Regions from separate parts of the Desulfallas thermosapovorans DSM 6562 genome, predicted to be linked through region 1. Evidence: predicted binding sites of a transcription regulator. Region 1 holds the regulator's gene; the other holds the start of a gene.
The links. Region 1 encodes LexA, which represses DNA repair genes until DNA is damaged. Its sites were predicted from a motif close to CNAACANNTGTTNG; they were not measured.

Region 1 (7,345 bases):
TTGCCGTCCAGTTCCACGAATGCCAATCCCAAATCGTGGGCTTGCTTTTCAATATTTGTACGATCTTCCACATAAGGAATATCCTTTTGCCGGAACAGTGCATCATCATCGATGGTAACCTTGGAATCCGCAGCAATCAACTTGTCACCACTTATTACCAAGGGGTTAATTTCCACCAGTTCCGCATCCTTTTCCCTGAACATCTTATATAGCAAAGGCAGTAAACGATTAAATTCTTTGCTGACCTGACCAGTTAGCCCTAGCTGTCTTCCTATTTCCCGGGCCATAAACGGGTAGACTCCCATGGTTATATCAATATGCTGTTTAATAATGTATTCATCGGGAACTTCCTCTATATCCATGCCCCCCTGAGCGGAAGCTATAATAACTGGTTTTTTAGCGGAGCCATCGATGGTAATGGCTAGATATAACTCCTTATCGATTTGGATTTTTTCCTCCACCAGTACCTTTTCAACCTTATGGCCGTTTAGAACCATTGATAACACCTGGTCTGCCGCTTCTCTGGCCTCATCAGGGTTATCGGCAAATTTAATGCCACCACCTTTGCCCCTTTTACCGGCCAGAATTTGTGATTTTACCACCACCGTACCGCCGATTTCTCCTGCCACTTTGGCTGCCTCGTCGGAGTCGGACACCATCCTGCCACGGGGCACGGTTATACCAAAGGATGAAAAAAGATCTTTGCCCATGTACTCAAATAGTTTCACAACTTATCCTCCCTTGTATTTTTTATCTTATTGCGTATATTTTAGAGCCTTCTTCGTATAAATCCCCGCCCAGGGTATCGTTAACTACGATCACCGGAAAATCCACAACTTCCAGACGATGAATCGCTTCCGGGCCAAGTTCCGGGTAAGCCACCACTTCACATTTCTTGATGCTTTTGCTGATAAGAGCGGCGGCACCCCCAACAGCTGCAAAATATACTGCTTTATATTGTTTTATCGCCTTTATTACCTCTGGGGAACGTTTACCCTTGCCCACCATTCCTTTTAAGCCCAGCGCTATAAGCTTGGGAGCATATAAATCCATTCTGCCGCTGGTGGTAGGACCGGCGGAACCTATAATTTGCCCGGGCTTGGCGGGGGACGGACCTACATAATATATAATCTGTCCCTTCAGATCTATAGGCAATTCCTGGCCATTATCCAGCAACTCCACCAGTTTTTTATGCGCGGCATCTCTTCCGGTATACAAGACACCGTTTAACAACACCTTTTGACCAATACGCAACTTTTCCAGAACGTCATCGGAAACAGGTGTGGTCAATTTAATCTTAGTCATAGCCATACTTATTCCCCCCCACTGTCCTATAATATAACTTCTTTATGCCTGCTGGCATGGCAATTAATATTGACCGCCACGGGCAGGCTGGCTATGTGGGCGGGATAAACATCCACATGCACGGCAAGGGCAGTGATACGTCCACCCAGGCCCTGGGGTCCAATGCCGAGATTATTTATACTAACTAGAAGTTCCTTTTCCAATTCAGCAATTTCCGGCCTAGCATTTGGCTTGCCCACCGGCCTCAATAACGACTCCTTGGCCAGCAAGGCTGCTTTTTCAAATGTCCCGCCTATTCCCACACCTACAATAATGGGCGGGCACGGGTTGGGCCCTGCCGCCATTACAGTATCAATAACAAACTTCTTTACCCCTTCTACTCCTTCAGCGGGCTTGAGCATTTTTATGGCACTCATATTTTCACTGCCGCCCCCCTTGGGAGCCACGGTTATTTTCAATTTATCACCCGATACCAGTTTTAAATGTATCACAGCGGGTGTATTGTCACCGGTATTTACTCGATCCAACGGATGTCCAACTATGGATTTTCTCAGGAAACCATCAGTATATCCCCTGCGGACACCCTCGTTGATAGCGTCTTCCAGAGAACCTCCTTCGATATGTACATCCTGTCCTAACTCTACAAAAACCACTGCAAAGCCGGTATCTTGACACATGGGAACTTCTTCCGATTTGGCTATACCAGCATTATCAATAATTTGCTGAATAATCTCTTTACCGGTCAAAGAAATTTCCTGTTCATAAGCTTGTTGCAGAGCTTCTATCATATCCCGCCCCAGAAAATAGTTGGCTTCCATGCAAAGCTTGGCCACCGCTTGTGATATATTGGCAGCATTAATTGTTTTAATGATAATCCCCTCCCTCGTTAAGACGGTATATTGACATTAAACAAGCAATATTTGTGCCATCAGATAATTAATTCCAATAATCACCAATGCCACCATCATAAAGCCTGCCAATAAAATTCTAACATATTTTATTTTTAAAAAGTACAATTAGAGCAAATTAAGCAATAATTTTTTAATTTTTAGAACCATATCCATTGAACCAATGGAGTATAAAGAATTAATTTAAATCTAAATTTTTTAAATTTTTTCTAAACGTTTGAATTTTCAAATTTCGCCCTTTTAATTTTATTGTATAAAGTGGCTAAAGATATATTTAAGGCCTGTGCCGCCCTCCGTTTACCCTCAACTGTATTTCCATACTTGGCGAGGGCTTTACTTATTAATATTTGTTCCATCCTGTCGATAGGTATTAGTTCCATGTCCCTCTCCGGCGTTGTTTTAAGTTGGCTGACATGTTGAATAAAATTTTTCTTGGACAGCACATCTTCATCGACGGTAACCATTACCCTTTCCACCACGTTCTCCAATTCCCGTACATTACCCGGCCAATCATAACTGTATAACACTTCTTCGGCATCCGGGGTTAACCCCTTAACTTTCTTACCCAGCTTGCGATTTAACTTAATGATTAAATGGTTGACTAATATAGGTAAATCCTCTTTGCGAACCCGTAAAGGAGGTATTGTTACTTCCACAACATTAAGTCTATAGTACAAATCCTCCCTGAATTTTCCCGACCTAATCAATTGAGGTAGATTTCTGTTGGTGGCCGCAATTACACGAACATCAACACGAATGGTTTGGTTGCCACCCACCCTTTCAAACTCCATTTCTTGCAAAACACGCAGCAGCTTGCCTTGTAGAATCAAATTCATATCACCAATTTCATCAAGAAAAATTGTTCCTCCGTTGGCCAATTCAAATTTTCCAATTTTAGATTTGGTTGCGCCTGTAAAAGCGCCCTTAGCATAGCCAAAAAATTCACTTTCCAAAAGATTCTCCGGGATAGCAGCACAATTAACTTTAATAAAAGGCTTCTCCCGCCTTGAGCTGGCATAATGTATCGCATGGGCAAAAAGCTCTTTACCAGTACCGCTTTCCCCCAACAAAAGCACCGTTGAATTACTACGAGCCGCCCTTTCGGCTACTTGAATACTTTTCTTTAAATCCGGGCTGTTACCTAAAATATCTGCAAAACTGTACTTGCAGGTGGTTACCTGGCCTAACTTATCATATAGATTTTCAATCATTGTGGTGTGGTGACGCAGTTCATCCATAAGCTTCATCACATCAGTAAAATGTTGAAATACCACCACCGCCCCTTCCAAGTTACCATCCACGATAATAGGCGAAGCATTGCTTACCACCTCTGCATTACTTCCTCCCACCCGGACACGGTGGCCGAAAATATTTTTTCCGGTTTTTAGCGCCATAGCCAGTGCGCCATCCGGTGATATATCAAATACGTTTTTTCCAATTCTTTGTTCCCCCGGAATCCCGGTGATCCGAGTAAAGGCCGGGTTTACGTATTTAACCACTCCGTTATTATCCGCCACTTCAACGGCTTCCTGCACGGAGTTTAATATAGTGGACAGTTCCCCCTGGATTCTTTTGATTTGCAAAAGTTCCTCTTTTTCCCTAAAAAGCCGTAACATTATATTTACCGCGCTGGTCTCAACAACTGATACTGAACCACTGATTCCTTTGATAAAATTGTTCACTTCTTTGCTGCCAACTGTATTGATAATTACATCTATATTTTTTATTTCGGGGAGTTTTTCTATATCCAAAATTTTCACATTCTCATTGGTCCATAAATCCACTGTCTTCTTTTCCGCGCCTGTTTTAAACAAGCATACTATCTTCACATCCTCAATATTTTTCAATAAGCTATAAACAGACGCTCCATCATCCCCTATACCGATAATAACTACCCTTTGCATAGTTCACCACCTTCTCAAGATCAGTAAATAATTTTCTATTGTTCAGATAAGTTCGACGATTAAGTCAAAAAACCCTTCTAAATAATAAAATTCAACTTTGCGAACAAGCGTTTACTAATCTTTTTTATATGATATAATTGTTATATATTTCGAAAGGTGTTGTTTGATATTGAAAGATAACCTGAGTAAACGCGAAGAAGATATTTTGAGTGTTATTCAACACAATATAGAAAGCAAGGGATATCCACCTTCGGTGAGGGAAATTGGTCAAGCGGTGGGTTTAAAGTCAAGTTCCACTGTACATGGCTATCTACGACGATTAGAGGAAAAGGGAATGCTTAGAAGAGACCCTGCCAAACCCAGGGCCATTGAAGTAATATATGCTCAAGGCAAACCCTACAAGGAAATGATTCCCGTACCGGTGCTGGGCCGGGTTGCCGCCGGAATACCTTTACTAGCGTTGGAAAACTGTGAGAACGTATTTCCTTTACCAGTGGATTTTGTGGGGCATGGCGAATCTTTTATGCTCAAAGTAAAGGGCGACAGTATGATTGAAGCTGGTATTCTAGAGGGAGACCTTGTGCTGGTCAGACGCCAGCCCAGTGTAGAGAACGGAGATATAGCCGTTGCGTTAATCGAAGAGGAAGCAACTATCAAGAGGTTTTTTAAGGAAAATGATCATATAAGGTTGCAACCAGAAAACTCTCGATTAGCACCTATACTAGTAAAGGAAGTACAAATACTGGGCAAGGTGGTCGGCCTGGTAAGAAAGTTTTAGATAAGTGGCAACAAGAACTCCTTATTACACCAGTCAATAAGGAGTTCTATATAATACTTCAAACGTTAAGTACCGCTGTATTCCTTCAACATTGCAATAAAGGTATCGGCTGCGTAATTAGTAATACCAGGATGAAACTGGGCCAGGTAAAAACTGCGGGTCATGTTAACGCCCTTTAACCTGGCTTCACCCACTTTACCGGCCTCGATTACATCAGTGGCCGCCCAACGGGAAACAAAGGCTATACCCATGCCTGCCTGCACTGCACTAATTACTGACCGGGTACTGCCCAGTTCTATTTCTGTTTTTAATTTATCTAAACATAAGCCTTGTTTAGCCAGTATATCAAATATGGATTTTCTAGTGCCTGAACCTTCTTCCCGTAATATCAGGTTTTCACCTGCTAAACGGGAAATATCTACACTTTTCCCCGACCAGTGATGATGCGGGGGAACGATCAACACCAGTTCATCATCAAGCCATTTTTCAAAATGCACATTATCCTGCTGCCCGGCGGCACCCACTACACCCAGGTCGATATCCCTTTCTTGCACCATCCTAACCACATCACCACTACCTGCAATGCGCAGGCTCACCCGCACTCCGGGATATTTAGACCTAAAAGAGCCGATTATACCGGGCAGAAGGTATTCCCCCGGTATGGTGCTGGCACCTATCAGAAGGTGCCCTGACTTTAGGCCCCGCAAGGCATCCAATCCAGCCCTGATCTTATCATAATGGCCCAGCATCTGTTTAGCCTCGGGATAAAGCAACCTGCCGGCCTCTGTCAGGGTAACCTTTCTTTCACTGCGCTGAAAAAGAGTGATGCTAAGGTCCTCTTCCAAAGCTTTGATCTGAAAACTAACAGCGGGCTGGCTCATAAACATCTGCCTGGCAGCTCTTGTAAAACTTTGCAGTTCAGCTACCCGCACAAATGCTTCCAATTGCTTAAAATTCATCAATTATCACCGCCGTAAAACTTCCGCGGCCGCTCGTATCAAGCCTATTTTTGTATAATTTAACGACAGGCCGCCCTGAAAATATGCCACGTATGGTTCCCGCACCGGCGCGTCAGCGGTAAATTCCAACGAAGCGCCCTGCACAAAGGTACCTGCGGCCATAATGACCGAATGGGCATAGCCGGGCATGGGAGCTGGAACCGGCGCAACATGGCTGTCCACCGGCGAAGCACCCTGGACCCCCCGGCAAAATGCTTGCAATCGTTCCGCAGAACCCAAGACCACAGCTTGGATAATATCTGTACGGGACATTTCTGGAGTGGGAAAAACCTCAAACCCCAGTTCCTGAAAAAAACATGCCCCCCAGATAGCTCCGCGCAATGCTTCCATTACAGCATGCGGGGCCATATATAATCCCTGGTATAAAAGGCGCTGCCAGCCCAATGTAGGCCCCACATCAGACCCGATACCCGGGGCGGTTAAACGCCCGGCTGCCAACCGTACCAGTGATTGTTTTCCAGCTACATAACCACCGGTAGGCGCCAATCCCCCCCCCGGGTTCTTAATTAGCGAACCGGCAATTAAATCAGCACCATGTTCAGTTGGTTCCGACTCCTCGACAAATTCACCGTAACAATTATCTACAAAGATAATGGTATCCGGCTGCCTGTCCTTTATAAACCGGCAAAGCTTGTCCAACTGTTTCATATTAAGGGACGGCCTGGTGCTGTAACCGCAGGAACGTTGCAACAGCACCATTTTTACAGGCTGCCGCAATGCCTGGTCTATACTTGACCAGTCCAGTCCATAATCAGACAACAATTCAAGTTGCCGGTAACGTACCCCCATGCTAGACAGTGAACCCTCGATGGTAGCCCCCGCGCCAATTATTTGCTCTAAGGTATCATAGGGCTTGCCCTGTACAGTTAGTAATGTATCACCGTTCTTCAACACCCCATATAAGCACAGGGCTATGGCATGGGTGCCGCTGACGATCTGCCCCCTTACCAGGGCGGCCTCAGTGCCAAAAATCCTGGCAAACATTTCCTCCAGGGTTTCACGGCCATCGTCATCATAACCATATCCTGTTGAGCCCTTAAGATGATAAGTGCTGACCCGTGCTTCCACAAAGGCATTCAGTACCTTGGCGTGATTTGCATGTTCCACGGGCTTTAGTGCACCGTATATTTCTTCAACTTTTCTATCCACTTCGGCAGCAATAGCTGTTAAATCTTTCAATTGCACATGTCCACTCCTTGGCTTGTATTTAATTTCGCACACTATCGCGTGCCCCAACCATATCCTCCCTGGTTAAAACCATTAAATCTTCCCTGGTTATCTGCTCTTGATCCATAAGTCGCACCGCCTGTACACGCATAGCCCTTTCTATTAAGTTACGCACCAATCTGGCATTGCCATTATGCTCATGCAACCTGGGCACGGCTTCAATAATCATCCTTAACTCTTCCCTTGCCCCGCTTGATAATTTAT
Region 2 (7,345 bases), on a different contig from region 1:
TTTTTTGGTATTCAATTGAGTCACCCCTTGATGTAACATTTCGATGACTATTACTTTAATCCTTGTTGGCGGAGAAACTAAAATACCCGGCACCGTGCCAATTATGGCCAACTTGTCTGCTTTACATGCAGTATAATTATGGTAAAATGGAGTAACTGATTGACCTGTATAATTTTTAGACCAAAGGAGAGTTTTTATATGAAAGCTTTTTCAACCGAGCAAAACGCCATGGGTGTCATCAGCTATAACGAAGACGTGCTCAAAACCATGACCGGCATGGCTATATCCAGGGTGGACGGTGTGGCCGGGATTGAAGGTTCGGGTAATATACTGACCCGAAAAAACCTGTCCCAAATCAATAAAATTTTTATGGAAGATAAAAAAGTAAACATTGACCTGTCCATTGTGGTGGAATATGGATTACCGCTGCGGGAGACAGCACAAAAGGTACAGCGGGAAGTCAGGGAAATGATTGGAACCATGACGGATTTAAATGTGGGTGCCATAAATATAACCGTTGCGGGGTTGGATATTAAAGATTAGCCCGCCGGGCGGGCCGGTCAGAACATAATCACGATACTTGCGGCCACCGGGTGTTTTTTGCCGTATTCGCTTCCTGAGTTTCCCGTGTCGCCTGGTCAAAATAATATTTGGCGTACCAGAATCCTCCGGCCGCCAGTTCCACCCGCAGTAATACCAGCAAAACCATACCCGGCAGTTGGCAACGACCGGTGTTTTTTTACCATGCGGGTTGTTCCATAACCACCACCTCAATGATTTTATTCACGTTTTAGGCGCATTCCCCTTAGACCGTCTGTTGCCAACGTACCAGCCTTTTGTATTATTAAATCTACTTCACCAAATCTACTTCACCGCCATATCCCATTTTCCCGCCCGGTTGCCGCATGGAAAGACAAATTAACCTCAAATCGTGGTTGATGTATGACTTGTGGCTGCTCAAATGTCAAAAACGGGGTTTATTTGACTTATAAAATATGCTTTTTGACCGGTGGTAAGGTTTGTTATGCAAAAGGTAGTATTTTTACCGTTCGGCGACATTTTATAACATACCGCTAATTTGCTGCGTATTAATGTGAAAACGATGGAGGTGAAAGTGGGTTATGAACAGGCATCTTTTTTTTATCATCACTGCTTGTGTGGTCACCGGTATTACTCCTCTGGTGTTTTCAGAAAGAAATAACATGTTGACTTTTGCTTTGGTAGCCCTGGCGGCGCTATTTATACAAGTCTACTGGCGGGATGTTGTAGTGCAGCTTTTAATTATCCGAGGGGTTTATGCCAATAAAGCAGGTGATCATCAAAAGTTAAAAAACTCTTACTTGCAAATTTATAAACTAATGCCTCACAGCTTTGCCGGTAAAATGGCTATGGGGGTTATATGTTCTTTAGAGAATAATTGGGCCCGGGCTGAGTCTTTTTTCCGGCAGGCTCTGTACTTGCGCCCGGGAAATATATATGTGTCTTTAAACCTGTCAGTGGTGTTGCTGAAAAGGGAACGATACCAGGAAGCGGTCAAACTGCTGAGTATGTTGTTATTTGCCTACCCGCGGTCAGTCATGGCTTATAAAATACTGGCCGAGGCTTACTATCGCTTGGGAGAACTTTATAATGCCAGGAACTGCCTGCTGGCGGCCAGGTTCATCCACCGGCACGACCCTGAGATTGAAGGTTTTTTAAAAACCCTGGAGGAGGAGATCAAAGAGGTGGCATGATGGTAACTATATTTTACTTATGCTTTCCTCTTTAAGGGAAACACCCCTCACAATGGCCCGCTCACCGAAGCGGTCCTTTATTTTATCGCACGCCCGGGCCAGTTTGGACAGGCGTGTTCTCCGGCCGAATATATCGGGTTGAAAATACTCCCGTTTGACCAGATTGCTCAGGGTTACGCCCACCAGACGCACCGCCCAGGCCTCGTGCCAGTGCTTGTATAAAATACGACAGGCAGTGTGATAAATTTCGTCGGGCAGGTCGGTATAATCGCCCATAGTCAGCGATCTGGATAAAAATCGTAGTTGGGTATCCCGCAATGTCAAAACTACGGTACGTCCTGCGTAACCGCCCTGGCGTGCACGCCGGGCCACCAACTCGCATAACTCCAGAAGCACCACTTTTATACTGGAGAAACCCACCAGATCCCGGGGAACCGTCTTTTGCTGGCCGATACTTTTGGAGGTATCCAGGGAAGTGGGTACCACCGGGCTTTGATCAATACCGTTGGCGCAAAGCCAGAGCATTTGGCCGTTTTTGCCCCACCGCTTTTGTAGAATGGGCAGTGGGAAATTGGCCAGTTCACCGATGGTGTGTATGTTAAGATAGTGAAGGTGTCTTTCGTACCTGGGACCGATACCGAATAATTCCCGCACCGGCCTGGGCCAGAAAACCCTTTTAAAGTCATCGTTGCTTTCCAGTATAGTTAAACCATCGGGTTTTTGCACCCCGGCCGCCATTTTGGCGGCCAGTTTGTTGGGTCCGATACCGATGCTGCACAATACGTTCACTTCGGATTTGATGCGCTCCTTTAGCTGGTTGGCGATGCTGCGGGGGGTGCCCCCCAGGTGCAGTATCCCGGTGAGGTCGGCAAAGGCCTCATCGATGGAGAATGGCTCCACCAGGTCTGTGATGTCCCGCATGATGCCCAGTATCCGGCTGGAAATATCTATATACAGCTGGTAGTCCGGTGGAAAGAAGTAACCGCCGGGGCAAAGCTGCCTGGCCTCCCGTACCGGCATACCGGTCTTTACCCCCCGGTCCTTGGCCGGGTAAGAGGCGGCCAGCACTATACCCGTTCTTTTTTCAGGGTCGCCGGCCACAATCACCTCTTTCCCTTGTAGTTCCGGCTGCAGGGCCTGGTGACAGCTGGCAAAGAAACTGTTCATGTCAGCCAATAAAATTACCCGTTTCATAGTTACCACCCAAACAAATGTTTGATTTAATTGTAAGGCCGCCCGTTAAAATAGTCAAGTGGGTATAATTGTCAGCCGGGTGGTACAGGGCTTGTTGGCATACAAAAGCCCAACGTGAAACGTTGGGCCGGGGCTGCTGACAAACAAGTAGATGTGCTTTAGAAACCAATCCTGTTAACTGCCTTTTAATTATCCCTTTGTATTTTCAGTTTTTCGCCCAGGGCGGCAAACCGGCCCACCCAGGCCCAGGTTTCCTCATCCCCTTGTTCCGCCTTGCGCCGCAAGTAGGGATACACTTCATGCAACAGCCGGTAATAGATGTTTTGCACCTTCCACAGATCCACTTCAATGGGCAGTGTGCGGGCCAGGCCGGTCATAGTGTCAAGGTTGCCCAGCAAGTTAAGGTTTGACGGGTCGGCATGCAGGCTTTCAGCCATTTTTTCCAATGTAATTCTGATGACATAGCCCAAGCTGGTGTCATCCAGTTTGATGTCCAGGGTTTTGGCTTCGTTAAACAGGGCATTGATATGCTCAATATCGGGTTCGCTCCGGGTGAAGGAACTGCGCAACTGGGCATTAAGGTTCAACTCGGTGGCGCACAACATGGCCTGGGGCAGGGGTATCCCCAGATCTTTCAAAAATCTCATTAAGGTGGCATGGCGCAGGTAAATCTGTTGGTACTGGTTTTCCAGCTCGGTCAGTGTGGTTTGCATTATTTTGCTTAATATTTTTCGCTGCCGGTCTCGGAAAAGCTGTTTTAATGTAAAAAGGGAACCATTTTTAAAATAACGGTTAAGTAGCAATATAACTTCGGGAAAGTCAGCCCGGTTAAAGGCATCGGTAATTTTTTGCACCAGATCGCGGTACTGTTGTTCGCTGTTAAAGACCTGCACGCTGCAGCTTACATTGTGGTAGGCGAAATAAATCGCCCCGTAGCACAAGATAGCCGATTCCCGGGTTACCATGGAAGTCACCCGCACTTTACCCACAGATAGTTTGGTGGTACCCGCTTTCAAGGTCCGGTTATCCAGTTTTTCTATGTCATAGCAAAAAATGCGGGTATGCTTGTCATAGTTTTCAAAAATGGAACAGATACCATAGTGACCGCCCACCTTGGGCAAATCCACCATGGCCGGGGTAATTTTATGATTATATATATAAGCACCGTCCCGGTATTGGGGATCGTTGCTTTTAGCCCGGGCCAGCATCTCCAAAAACAGGGGCTCCAGCGGGGTGTCGAAAAGATCCCCGGCCAACTGGATTACCCGCCGGGCGTATTGAAGCACCTGTATAGTTTCAATGCCCGATATATCGTCAAAAAACCAGCCGCAACTGGTAAACATCAGCATGGCATGCCGCTGCATTTCCAGCAGTTTGAGCGCCGTTACCTGTTCCTCTGCGTTCAGGGCACCTTTTTTGGCATGGCTGGCCAGAAACTGTTCCACGTTTTCCGGGGAGCGGTCCAACACCACACTGATATAGTCATTACGCGCCGCCCAGGGATCTTTGAACAGCCGGCCGGCGTGTTTTTCGTAGTGGGGGGTCATGGTGTCCCTGAGCCAGTTTAGCGCCCGGCGCAGCGGGGCCCGCCAGGTCTGGACCCAGCCCGGGCGTGTACCGCTGTGGCAGCCGCAATCATCCTGCCACCGGTCCACTCCGTGGGCACAGCTCCAGGCAGTTTGCTCCTTTATTTCCACCTCATGGGTCGGCGGGTGGAGGGCCAGAAACTCTCCATAGTTGGTGATCCGGGCCAAGCGGTTTGATTCTATGTATTCCAGTGCATAAGCCAGCGCCATTTCCCCGTGCCGGTGGTGGTGACCGTAGGTTTCACCGTCGGTGGCGATATGCACCAATTGGGGCCGGTCCGTATGCGGGGAAAAACCCCCCAGCAGCCGGTGGGCAAAACTTTCCCCGTTGGATAGCAGTCCTTCAAAGGCTACGGCCTGGGATATGGGGCCGTTGTAAAAAAATATACTTATCTGGCGCCCGCTTTCAGGTAGGCGTAGCAGATAAGGCATGGTGGGGTCAATACCTTCCGGCCCCACCTCCTGCCAATTACCACCTATAACCCGTACCCGACCGGCCTGGTAAGGTGTTAAAACCGTAAAGCGAATACCTTGCTCGGCCATAATATCAAGGGTTTCCAGATCTACAGCGGTTTCGGGCAGCCACATGCCCTCGGGCTCCCTGCCGAAGCGGTATTTAAAATCCTCAATGCCCCAGTATATCTGGGTATATTTATCTCGCCGGTTGGCCAGGGGCATGATCATGTGATTATAGGCCTGGGCCATGGCAGAACCGTGTCCGGAAAAAAATTGCTGGCTGGCCCGGTCTGCTTCAATGATGGCTTGATAAACCTCGGGATCGCTGGACTCCAGCCAGTCCAGCAGGGTGGGGCCGAAGTTAAAACTGATGCGGGAGTAATTATTGAAAATCTTTCTGATCCAGCCCCGGTCGTTTAAAATACGGGCTGCGGTGTTGCGTGCATAGCATTCCGCATTGATTCGCTCGTTCCAATCATGATAGGGATAAGCCGAATCCTGAAGTTCAACGGCTTCCAGCCAGGGGTTTTCCCTGGGTGGTTGGTAGAAGTGACCGTGAATACATAGAAATCGTTCCATCTCAAACCTCCATTGGGGTCAGGCTTAAAATTTATTAAAGCAACCATAATATTTGTATATATAAATAACTTTTAGGTGACTATAACCGGGAATTGATTCATACCGCAAGTACATATTTATCTCGGGATATGGTATTTTCTTTTTCTTAGCCCGTTTATTACCCGCAGTGCTTTAAGCACCCGGGGCATCCGGGTAAATTCCTCCATATCCGGAGCGGCTTTGCGCCGCCAATTGGGGTATTCGGTGGTGGTGCCCGGGATGTTTTGAGGTGCTTTCTCCAGCCACAAATCCTCCAGGTTTACCAGCAATACCCGGGCCCGGCTGGCGGCCAAATGCTTAAGACAGCCCAGTAATACTTCCCGGTCACTGGCGGTGGGAGCTTTAATCCAGCCTTTGCGGTATAAAAAGTGGGACAGGCCCGTGCGCCGGCGCCGGTTCTCCCTTTGCCAGTACGCCGCAAAGGGAGGCATGTCATGGGTGTTCAGGGCGGCCAGGGAGCGGGCCGGGGGTAAATGCGGCCCCCGGCGAGGTAGCCGGTGTATTTCAAAGGGTAAAATATGCATGCGATATAATTTATGCCGGTTCATTGTTGTGCGAACAACCGCCGGCACGGTACCCAGGTCTTCGCCCACCAGCAGCGTGCGCATACGATGGGATTCCAAGGCTAATATGGCGTAAAATTCCTCGGCCCGGTACTTGACGTACACGCCATCCCGGGCGGACATACCCGCGGGAATCCAGAACAGCCGGTGCAGGCCCATGACGTGATCTAAACGCAGTATGCCGGCATGCCGCATGTGATTGCGCAGGGAGGCGATATAATACCGGTAACCTTGCTCCCGGATGCCTTCGGGATGCAGAGGAGGGAACTCCCAGTTTTGCCCCGAGGTGTTCAGCGGGTCCGGGGGCGCGCCGCAGGCCGCCCCCCGGGCAAAGGCCCGGCCCTCACGCCACACGTCATACCCGGCGCGGTGCACTCCCAGCGGTAAGTCCAGGTATAATCCCGGACCCCGGTGGTTGGCCTGCCCGGCCAGCGCCTGTAATTGTTCATGGGCCAGCCACTGGACATAGGTATGGTAGCGCTCAGCCTCGGGTTCATAATCCCCGGGTTGCAACTCGCCGTTACGCATTCGTTCCGGCCACTTTTGCCAGGTGGCCTGCTGCTTTTCCATGGCGGCCCGAAACCGGGCATAATCCCGGACTGCGGGGTGCTTAATCACCCAGCTTTGCAATGCCTCTTCCCTGACCGGTGTTCTGGCACAGCACTGGGCCAGTAATTCTAAAATACGGCGTTTTACCGCCATGCCCCGGCGGTAATCCACCAGGGGGGCCCGGCGCAGTGCCGCAATCTCACTTTGGAAATCCGGTGCATTAAGCAGCTCCCTTGCTTCCGGGCATATTTTAAGTTCCGGGACGGCGGTGATATTAAGAAAAAACTCGTTCCAAAACAGGCGGCTGGCGGGTGAGTAGGGACTGGGAGAGAAGGGTTGGTCCAGAAAAGCGGCCAGCAGCGGCAGTGTGCCCACCAGACCCCCGCCCAGACTCTGCGTCCAGTGCAGCAGGTGTTCCAAATCCCCAAAATCCCCGGCTGCCCAGCTGTGCTCGGAACGCAGTGCATACAGGGGCAGGAAAACACCCCACACGCGTTTACCAGCCTCTCCCGGGGGCAGGTAGACATGCCTTGGTGCGGATACCAGCAATGTCCGGCAGCTCAGGCCGGGCACGGAAATTACACATTGATGATACCCCGGGGGTAGTTTGCCGGGCAGGGGCAGATGTTTGATTTGGTAAGTGATG

Region 2: a site for LexA is predicted at 2,938-2,951, ahead of LX24_RS10840 (DNA polymerase IV). Genes of this name have one in related genera too.

Annotation. Positions count from the first base shown of each region.
Region 1 covers NZ_VNHM01000001.1:74,522-81,866, forward strand. Annotated here, with positions in the region: gene sucC (ADP-forming succinate--CoA ligase subunit beta) at 1-728, opposite strand, end outside; gene LX24_RS00385 (Fe-S-containing hydro-lyase) at 751-1,305, opposite strand; gene LX24_RS00390 (fumarate hydratase) at 1,332-2,174, opposite strand; gene LX24_RS00395 (sigma-54 interaction domain-containing protein) at 2,423-4,117, opposite strand; gene lexA (transcriptional repressor LexA) at 4,287-4,895, shown strand; gene LX24_RS00405 (selenium metabolism-associated LysR family transcriptional regulator) at 4,961-5,854, opposite strand; gene LX24_RS00410 (methionine gamma-lyase family protein) at 5,861-7,099, opposite strand; gene LX24_RS00415 (AAA family ATPase) at 7,122-7,345, opposite strand, start outside.
Region 2 covers NZ_VNHM01000012.1:49,238-56,582, reverse strand. Annotated here, with positions in the region: gene LX24_RS10855 (sigma-54 interaction domain-containing protein) at 1-15, opposite strand, end outside; gene LX24_RS10850 (Asp23/Gls24 family envelope stress response protein) at 199-543, shown strand; gene LX24_RS15180 (hypothetical protein) at 572-703, opposite strand; gene LX24_RS10845 (tetratricopeptide repeat protein) at 1,122-1,733, shown strand; gene LX24_RS10840 (DNA polymerase IV) at 1,740-2,927, opposite strand; gene LX24_RS10835 (DUF3536 domain-containing protein) at 3,113-5,548, opposite strand; gene malQ (4-alpha-glucanotransferase) at 5,665-7,345, opposite strand, start outside.